Regions from separate parts of the Streptomyces sp. NPDC056738 genome, predicted to be linked through region 2. Evidence: riboswitches for the same ligand, from Rfam matches in the RefSeq annotation. Region 2 holds a riboswitch; the other holds the start of a gene.
What was found. Region 2 has a riboswitch for cyclic di-AMP ahead of ACFRIC_RS33750 (transglycosylase SLT domain-containing protein). Riboswitches for the same ligand answer to the same signal wherever they lie in the genome.

Region 1 (5,010 bases), on a different contig from region 2:
CCAGCCAGTCCGAGCCCACCTCGGCGGCGATCGTCGAGCCGAGGACCGAGAGCCCCTGCGTGGCCACGCAGACGAGGAACACCTCTCCCGCCATCCGGCGCCGCCAGTGCCGCAGCACGGTCAGCAGCAGGACCGGCCAGAGCACGGCCGACAGCGCGAGCAGGACCTCGGCGAGCGTCCGCCATCCAAGGGTCGCGAACCGGGTGCCGAGCACGGTGGTCGCCGCGACCGCGTCGAGCCCCGCCGGGGCGGCGGCCCGTCGCGCCCATTGCGCCCGGTCGCCCACCAGGCGGGCGAGGAAGTCCGAGGCGAGCCCGACCCAGGCGAGCGACGCGAGGACCAGCGCGATCCGCGACAGGACCTCGTAGCCGGTCAGGTACAGCCCGGTCGAGAGGATGCCGGTGGCCATGACGGCGGCGCCGGCGGCGGGGGCCCACCCCGCCCACCAGGCGCGGAGCGGAATGGTGTCCGTCATGTCCGGTGTGTCTGGCATGCGTCGATGCTAGGGACCCGTCGAGCGGTTGCGGGCGGGCCACGCGCGGGCGGCGACGAAAACGCGGGGCACGCGCGCGGGGATCGGCAGACCCCGGCGCCCGTGCCCCGCGAGAGGGGCTTCCGCGTCCGGGCTACGCCGGGCGCACCACGCTGTGGATCGCCGAGGTGCCGTCGTAGTAGATCGACTCCTCGCGGACGTACGCTCCCGGCTTCGGCGCGTGGATCATCATGCCGTCGCCGATGTAGATGCCGACGTGGCTGATGTCGTCGTAGAAGAAGACCAGGTCGCCGGGCCGGGCGTCGGCGAGGGAGACCGTCGTGCCGGCGTTCACCTGGTCGTAGGTGACGCGCGGGAGGCTGACGCCCGCGGCCTTCCAGGCGGCCTGGGTCAGGCCCGAGCAGTCGTAGGAGTCCGGGCCGGTGGCGCCCCAGACGTACGGCTTGCCGATCTGCGCGCGGGCGAACGCGAGCGCCTCCGCCGCCTTCGACGAGGAGCTCGTGGTCGTCGATCCCGACGACGACCCGGCCGTCGAGCCGGCGGCCGAGCCGGTGGCCGGGTCGGCCGTGCCGTCCGACGAGGACTGCGACTGGGCGGCCTTCTCCGCGGCGGCCTGCTGCTTCGCCAGCTCCGCCGCCTTGGCCGCGGCCTGTTCCCGCTTCTTCTTCTCGATCGCCGCCAGCCGCGCCTTTTCCTCGGAGTTCAGCTTCGAGAGCAGATCCCGGGCCTCGGAGAGCTTGCGCTGCACGTCGGCCTTGGACGTCTTGAGCGCCTTCTGCGAGGCGGTCAGCGACTCCAGGCTCTCGGTGGCCTCCGTCCGCTTCTTGGTGGTGGCCGCCTGCTCCGTGATGTAGTCGTCGACGGCCGCCTTCTGGCGGGTCGTCAGGCGGCTCATCAACTGGGTCTGGTCGAAGTAGTCCTGGGGGTTGTCGGCGAGCAGCAGGGTCGCGGTGGAGGGCGCGGCGGCCCCCGTGCGGTACTGCGCCGCGGCGAACGTCCCCAGTTCCTCGCGCGCGCTGTTGAGCTTCTCGGTGCGCTGGGCGACGTCGTCGAGCAGGGTGTCGACGCGCTTGCGCTGCTCGGCGGTCTTCTCCCGGGTCGCGTTGTACTTGTCGGTGGCGGTCTCGGCCTGGTGGTAGAGGTCGTCGACCTTCTTGGAGACCTCTTCGATGCTGGGCCGGGGCTCGGCCGAGGGGGTGGCGTCGGCGGTCTGGGAGAGCAGGGCCACGGAGGTGAGTGCCGCTGTGGCGAGGAAGGGGGTCCGTATGCCCCCGATGCGCGTGCCGGTGGGACGCGCCTTGCGGTGTGACGCCAAGAGAGGCGACTCCTTCCGTCATCCGCCTGCCGAGTTAGCTGTCGGGTTCGGGCGGGTGGTTCCGGAAGGCTGCCCTACGGTCCGTGCCCCACGGGGCGGTTGGACCGATTCACCCCAAAGTCGGTGGGTCCCCGGCTCCGGGGCCTCGCGGCACACCGGATTCGGCGGAGGCCGCCCGGCCCGGCGGAGTTCGCCGGATGCGGTCGAGCGGCCTTCGAGCACGCTAGCCAACGGGTGTGGCCCGTGTGAAGGTTGATGCCCGATACGTCCGATACATTTTCGTGACCATTCGCCAGGTGCGGCAGAGCGGCAGTGCGCCAGGGCGGCAGTGCGCCAGGTGCGGCAGACGCCACAGGTGTCGCGGGTGCGGCCGGGTGCGGCGGGTGCGGCGGTGCACAGGTGCCGGGGGTGCGGCACATGTCGCTGGTGTCGCGGGGGCAGTGCGGGCGGCGACGGGCGCATGCCTCGACCACGGTCCGGGGCGACCCTTCACGCCGGGTGCCCGTACGGTCGCGCACGGTCGCGGGGTGGGATCTCGGCGGAGGCAGGGGGCTTACCTGGTGTCCGCCGGGCGCCTCGTCACGACTTCGGGCCGAGTTCTCGGGGTGGCGGCGGGCTGTCAGTGGGGCGGCCTAGACTCGGAGAGCGATGAGCAGCCTCTTTGACGACAGCTTCCTGGCGAACCTCAAGCCCTCCGCGGGCCACGAGGACGAACACCCGCCGCCGCCCGAGGACGATCACGTACCGGAGCCGGTTCCGGACGATCTGTTCGGCGGGAAGTTCGACCTGCCGCCGAGCCGGGACGCGTACTACCGCGACGGCGCGCCCAGGCCCGCCGTGGACCCCGCGGCCCTGCTGGACGGACTGAACGAGAACCAGCGCGCGGCCGTGGTGCACTCCGGCTCCCCGCTGCTCATCGTGGCCGGCGCCGGCTCGGGCAAGACGCGTGTGCTCACCCACCGCATCGCGCACCTGCTGGGCGAGCGCGACGTCCACCCCGGCCAGATCCTCGCGATCACGTTCACCAACAAGGCCGCCGGTGAGATGAAGGAGCGTGTCGAGGCGCTCGTCGGCCCGCGCGCCAACGCGATGTGGGTGATGACCTTCCACAGCGCCTGCGTCCGCATCCTCCGCCGCGAGAGCAAGACCCTCGGCTTCACCTCGTCCTTCTCGATCTACGACGCCGCCGACTCCAAGCGCCTGATGGCCCTCGTCTGCCGTGATCTCGACCTCGACCCCAAGCGGTTCCCGCCGAAGTCGTTCAGTGCCAAGATCTCGAACCTGAAGAACGAGCTGATCGACGAGGAGGACTTCGCCGCCCAGGCCGCCGACGGCTTCGAGAAGACCCTCGCCCAGGCGTACGCGATGTACCAGTCGAGGCTGCGCGAGGCCAACGCGCTCGACTTCGACGACCTGATCATGACCACGGTCAACCTGCTGCGCGCCTTCCCGGACGTCGCCGAGCACTACCGCCGCCGCTTCCGGCACGTCCTCGTCGACGAGTACCAGGACACCAATCACGCCCAGTACGCCCTCGTCCGCGAACTCGTGGGGACCTCCGAGCACCCCGTGGACGTACCGCCCAGCGAGTACGACCTGCCTCCGGCCGAGCTGTGCGTCGTGGGTGACGCGGACCAGTCGATCTACGCCTTCCGCGGCGCGACCATCCGCAACATCCTCCAGTTCGAGGAGGACTACCCGAACGCGACGACGATCCTCCTGGAGCAGAACTACCGCTCCACCCAGACGATCCTGTCCGCCGCCAACGCGGTCATCGAGCGCAACGAGTCCCGCCGCCCCAAGAACCTGTGGACCAACGCGGGCGCCGGCTCGAACATCACGGGCTACGTCGCGGACACCGAGCACGACGAGGCCCAGTTCGTCGCCGAAGAGATAGACCGCCTCACCGACGCGGGCGACGCCAGGGCCGGCGACGTCGCGGTCTTCTACCGCACGAACGCGCAGTCCCGTGTCTTCGAAGAGATCTTCATCCGCGTCGGCCTGCCGTACAAGGTCGTCGGCGGTGTCCGCTTCTACGAGCGCAAGGAGGTCCGGGACGTCCTCGCCTACCTCAGGGTGCTGGCCAACCCCGAGGACTCGGTCCCCATGCGCCGCATCCTGAACGTGCCCAAGCGCGGGATCGGCGACCGCGCCGAGGCGATGATCGACGCCCTGGCGCAGCGCGAGAAGATCAGCTTCCCGCAGGCGCTGCGCCGCGTCGACGAGGCCTACGGCATGGCCGCGCGCTCCACCAACGCGGTCAAGCGGTTCAACACGCTCATGGAGGACCTCCGTACGATCGTCGAGTCCGGTGCGGGCCCGGCGACCATCCTGGAGGCCGTCCTCGAACGCACCGGCTATCTCGCCGAGTTGCAGGCCTCGACCGACCCGCAGGACGAGACCCGGATCGAGAACCTCCAGGAACTCGCCGCCGTGGCCCTGGAGTTCGAGCAGGAGACCGGCGAGGACGAGACCCCGGCCGGACTCTCCGCGTTCCTGGAGCGGGTCGCGCTCGTCGCCGACTCCGACCAGATCCCGGACGAGGAGGACGGCAACGGCGTCATCACCCTGATGACCCTGCACACCGCCAAGGGCCTCGAGTTCCCCGTGGTCTTCCTGACCGGCATGGAGGACGGCGTCTTCCCGCACATGCGCGCGCTCGGACAGGTCAAGGAGCTGGAGGAGGAGCGGCGCCTGGCGTACGTCGGCATCACCCGCGCCCGTGAGCGGCTCTACCTCACCCGGTCCTCCATGCGCAGTGCGTGGGGGCAGCCCTCGTACAACCCGCCCTCCCGCTTCCTGGAGGAGATCCCGGCGACCCATCTGGACTGGAAGCGCACGGGAGCGACGGCGTCCCGGCCCGCGGGTCCCGTCTCCGGTGTCGCCGCCTCGCTCTCGTCCTCGCGTTCGCGGTCCGCGGCCTCGGGTGCCTCCGGGTTCGCCACCCGCCGCGGTGCCACCGAGAAGCCGGTGGTCTCGCTGGCCGTCGGCGACCGGGTCACGCACGACCAGTTCGGCCTCGGCACCGTCGTCGGCGTGAAGGGGACGGGCGCGAACGCGGAGGCGACGGTCGACTTCGGAGAGCCCAAGCCGAAGCGACTGCTGCTGCGGTACGCGCCGGTGGAGAAGCTGTAGTCCGCGAGCGACGGTCCGCGAGACCGTGCGCGGGGCCGTCGGCCGTCCGGAGACGGGCGGCCGAGGG
Region 2 (5,010 bases):
CCGGGCGACGAGGGGGCCCGGACCGAGACGGACGACGGGGTGGAGGTGGTCTCCTGGCTGGCCGGCCGGCCCTGGTGCAGCGGCCGGGTCGGCATGTTCGGGATCTCGTGGGGCGGCTTCAGCTCCCTCCGTGTCGCGGCCCGCGCGCCCGAGCCGCTCAAGGCTGTCGTCACGGTCTGCTCGACCGACGACCTCTATGACAACGAGACACACCACGCGGGAGGTTCCGTCCTCGCCGTCGACACGCACGCCCGGTCGGCCCGTCTGCTCGCCTTCGCCGCCCGTCCGCCGGACCCAGCGCACGTGGGCGAGGGGATGTGGCGGGACATGTGGGAGAAACGGCTGGAGGCGGTCAGCCCCCGCGCGCACACCTGGCTGGCCCACCAGACCCGGGACGGGTACTGGCGCGAGGGCGGCGTCCGCGAGGAGTACGGAGCCGTCCGCGCGGCGGTCCTCGCGGTCGGCGGCTGGCACGACCCGCACCGCGACACGGTGCTGCGCCTGGTGGAGAACCTGCCGCCGGATCGCGTACGAGGCATCATCGGCCCCTGGTCCCGCCAGTACCCGGACCGGGGCCTGCCGCCGGGACCGGCGATCGGCTTCCTCCAGGAGACGCTGCGCTGGTGGGACCACTGGCTCCGGGACGAGGACACGGACGCGCTCTCCGTCCCCCTTCTGCGCTCGTACGTGATGGACGCACACCCTCCGGCCACCGTGTACGAGCGGATCCCGGGCCGATGGGTGGGCGACCCCGCCTGGCCCTCACCCTCGGTGACCCCGGTCGCGTACGCGCTCCAGGGCGCCCCGCTGCCGGTGCGCTCCCCGCAGCACACGGGGGTCGACGCGGGCCGGCTCTTCCCCTCGGGCGACGACGCCGACCTGCCGCCGGACCAGCGGGAGGAGGACGCCCGGTCGGCCTGCTTCGAGTTCGAGGTGACGGAGGAGATCTGGGTCCTGGGCCGCCCCCGGGTCACTCTGCGGCTGACGTCCGCGTCGCCCCGGGGCCAGGTGATCGCCCGGCTGTGCGACGTGGCCCCGGACGGGGCGTCCACGCTCGTCACCCGGGGCGTCCTGAACCTGTCGGCGCGTCGGGGCCCCGACCAGGCGGTTCCCTGGCGGCCGGGCGACACGGAGCACGTGGTCCTCGACCTGCACGCCATCGGCTACGCGTTCCCGGCGGGCCACCGCATCCGGCTCGGCGTCTCCTCCGCCTACTGGCCCTGGATCTGGCCGCAGCCGGGCTCGGAGGCCGGCTTCACCCTGGAGCCGGTCGGCAGCGTCCTCGAACTCCCGGTGCGGGCGAGGGAGTCGGACCCCTCGGTCGCCTTCGGGGAACCGGAGGAGGCCGAACCCCTCGGCGTGACCGTCTCGGCGACCCTGGACGAGCCCCGCCCGCCCCGCCTGGTCCTGCGCGACGTGGCCGCCGGGACCTGGAGCGTGGAGGTGGACCCGGGGCGCGGCGGGACCCGGGTGTTCCCCGACGGCCTCGAATGCACGGAGGAGGCCCGGGAGACGTACACGATCGGTACGTCGGACCCTCTGTCCGCCCGCGCCCGTTCGGTGTGGTCCATCCGGCTCCACCGGCCCGAGCTGCCGTGGGACGCCCGCGTCGAGACGGTCTCCGCCATCGCCTGCGACGCCGAGGACTTCATCACGACCGACGAGCTCGTCTGCAGGAACGGCGACGAGGTCGTCTTCCACCGGACCTGGGAGAAGCGGATCCCGCGCACGGCCGGCTGACCGGGCCCGCCGGGACGGGAGTTGGCCGTCGACGGGGCGAACTCGGTTGGCATTGAGTCCACTTGACCGCGGCCGCCCGCCCCGGTCCGGCGTGCCGGCCTCCACCTGGGACCTGTCGCGTCGACCCGACGCGGCCCGCCGCCCCTGCCGCTCCCTACTGTGTCCCGCGCCACAAATCCCGCCGCGCCAGGGGCCGCTCGACGCCTTTCGAGGGTCCCGGGAGCGCCCGCCGACGCAGGCACAATGTCCGAATTGGCCCCTCATGGAGCCTTGATGCTCTTTGGTCTCGTGAGTTGGGTCACCGGCCGGACACCCCTCCGCCGGGCGCCCCTTATGGATCAACCCGTTTGCGAAAGGCAAGTTGAGGATCCAATTCCGGCACAATCGGACTTTTTACCCTCGCCTTAACCAGGCCAAAGCGATCTTCGCGGTCAAATCTCGTCTTGTTTCGGACATGTGCTCTCGCATACGTTCTGGTCGACCCCGGGCGGATCGCCGAATCCTGCCGCCGCCCGGCAACCCATCGACCCACGCACGGCAGGAGCGGGGGAACCACAGGTAAGCCGCCGGTCCGGACACATCCGGAACGGCTTGGGGTGAAGCCGCGCCCAGAGCGCGGCCGGGCATCTCCCGCCCGAACCCGACAGCTCACCTCGCAGGCGTCGGAGAGGACATTTCGCCATGCCCGTACGAGCCAAGCACCGCCGCATGAAGACCAACGTCATCACCCGGGGCATGATCGCCGCCGGAACGGGTGGCATCGCCCTCGCCCTCCCCCTCGTGAGCGCGACCGGCGCCAGCGCCGCCACCCCGGCGCAGGCCCCCCAGGTGGCCAAGACCGCCCACACCGCGGTCGTCCCCAACGTGCAGCTCGTCACCTACAAGGTGGTCGCCGGCGACACCCTGTCCAAGGTGGCGAAGAAGTACCCCAAGAGCGGTGGCTGGAAGAAGCTGTACGCGGCGAACCGCGCGATCATCGGCGACAACCCCGCGATGATCCGTCCGGGCATGAAGCTCACCGTGGGCACGAAGACGCTGAAGTCGACGACCGTCCGCACCACGGCGAACGCGACCGCCGCCGTCGCCAAGTCCAAGACGACCACCGTCACCCAGGCCGTCGCCAAGACGTACACCAACAACCTCGACGGCTGGATCAAGGAATCCCTGGACGTCATGGCCAAGGCCGGCATCCCGGGCAGCTACGACGGCATCTACCGCAACGTGATGCGCGAGTCCTCCGGCAACCCCAACGCCATCAACAACTGGGACTCCAACGCCGCCGCGGGCATCCCCTCCAAGGGCCTGCTCCAGGTGATCGACCCCACGTTCCAGGCGTACCACGTCGCCGGCACGTCGTCGAACATCTACGACCCGGTCGCCAACATCACCGCGGCCTGCAACTACGCGGCCGACAAGTACGGCTCCATCGACAACGTCAACGGCGCCTACTGATCCACCCCGCACCACCCGCTTCACCCGCACCCGCCGACGGCGCCCTCCGGCCCGTCGGCGGGTGCGTCGGTGTCGCTAGAAGCCGAAGAGGCGCTCCAGGACGACCGCGATCCCGTCGTCCTCGTTCGACAAGGTGACCTCGTCGGCCACCGCCTTCAGTTCCGGGTGGGCGTTGGCCATCGCCACCCCCCGGGCCGCCCAGTCGAACATCGGGATGTCGTTGGGCATGTCACCGAAGGCGAGCGTCGCACTCGGCGTGAGCCCGAGATGCGCCGCGGCCAGAGCGAGGCCCGTCGCCTTGGTCACCCCGCATGGCTGGAGTTCGACGGTGCCGGGCCCGGACATGGTGACCGTCGCCAGCGAACCGACCACTCCCCGTGCCGCCGAGGCCAACTCGTCGTCCGACAAAGACGGGTGACGGAGCAACACCTTGCTGATCGGCTCCGCCCAGAGGTCGTCCCGACGCGGCACCCGCACGGCCGGCAGCGTCGGATGCGGCATGACGTACCCCGGCTCGATGAGCGTCAGCCCGTCCACGCCGTCCTGGTCGACCGCCGCGTACAGCAGCCCGACCTCCGCCTCGATCTTGCCGAGCGCCGTCTCCGCCAACTCCCTGTCCAGGGTCACCGACCACAGCATGCGGTCCGTGCCCGCGTCATAGAGCTGCGCCCCCTGACCGCACACCGCCAGTCCCTCGCCGCCGAGTTCGTCAAGAAGTGGTCGCACGCGCGGTGCCGGTCGGCCCGTGACCACGAGATGCCGGGCACCTGCCCGGGTCACTTTCGCCAACGCGGCGCGTGTCCGGTCGGAGAGTGTGTCGTCGCCGCGCAGCAGCGTTCCGTCCAGGTCAGTGGCGATGAGTGAATATGCAGTCGGAGCGGCCATGATCCGAAGAATACGGATCGAACGACTCAACGGCCCGGCCTGAACCGGACGACGTCCGGTATCCCGTCAGCAACGCCGTTCACCGCACGGTGGTAAGCGCGTTGCGACCGCTTCGGATCACCGAGGCTCCGCTTCCGCCCACACTCACTTTCCCGCACAGGACCACCCACAACTCCCCAACACCCCTTCCATCAAGGCCCACTGGGCCCGGCATGAGAGTCGCGTGTCACCAAGTCCGTTACGCATCAACTCTGTTGAGGAGAGGTACGGCGAACTTCCTCATCCATCGAAACGCACTCCAGGACCGTGCGCGGCATCCGCTCGGCGTCACGGACAGCCGCCACGGGGGCTCAGATCAGCGGGCGGGAGCGCGGGGCAGCGGACAGTCGCGGGCGGGGGCGCGGGCCGGGCGGACAAGAGCGGGCAGGGGCAGGCACGAACGACGCACGAGCGCACGTGAGCGGGACGAAGGCGCGGAGTGAGGCGAAAGGAGCGGTGGGGGGAGTGCGCGGCGCGAAGGGAAGGGGTGCGACGAGAGCGGGATGAGGGCGCGGTGCGAGGGGAAGGCGCGACGAGAGCGCGACGAGCACGGTCCAAAGCCGGGTGATGCGGCGCCTGTCGACCCGCTTCCGCCCACCGCGGCTCGCAGCCGCCCGCTCCACACCAGGCCAATTCGGACATTGCAACCCCTTTAGGCCCTGCCGTAGTGGGGACACTCCCCCGTAACGTGTGCTCCGACCACATCAAACGCGTGGAACGCATGGCTCACATGGCGAGTACGAATCCGAAAGCGAGGCACCTACCGATGCCCCCCTTCGATGTCCCCGAGGGCGATCCCTTCGGCCCGCACAACCTGCCGTACGGCGTGTTCTCCCTGACCGACCCGGCCGGCGACTCCGAACGACGCGTCGGCGTACGGCTCGGCGACCACGT

Region 1: it holds a riboswitch for cyclic di-AMP, as region 2 does, so the genes downstream of both, ACFRIC_RS32270 (NlpC/P60 family protein) here and ACFRIC_RS33750 (transglycosylase SLT domain-containing protein) in region 2, are expected to answer to the same signal.

The regions. Positions count from the first base shown of each region.
Region 1 covers NZ_JBHTZF010000014.1:141,356-146,365, forward strand. Annotated here, with positions in the region: gene ACFRIC_RS32265 (tellurite resistance/C4-dicarboxylate transporter family protein) at 1-493, opposite strand, end outside; gene ACFRIC_RS32270 (NlpC/P60 family protein) at 627-1,808, opposite strand; cyclic di-AMP (ydaO/yuaA leader) riboswitch at 1,816-1,985, opposite strand; gene pcrA (DNA helicase PcrA) at 2,457-4,943, shown strand.
Region 2 covers NZ_JBHTZF010000015.1:156,394-161,403, reverse strand. Annotated here, with positions in the region: gene ACFRIC_RS33755 (CocE/NonD family hydrolase) at 1-1,740, shown strand, start outside; cyclic di-AMP (ydaO/yuaA leader) riboswitch at 2,224-2,417, shown strand; gene ACFRIC_RS33750 (transglycosylase SLT domain-containing protein) at 2,422-3,192, shown strand; gene ACFRIC_RS33745 (HAD family hydrolase) at 3,268-4,077, opposite strand; gene fahA (fumarylacetoacetase) at 4,883-5,010, shown strand, end outside.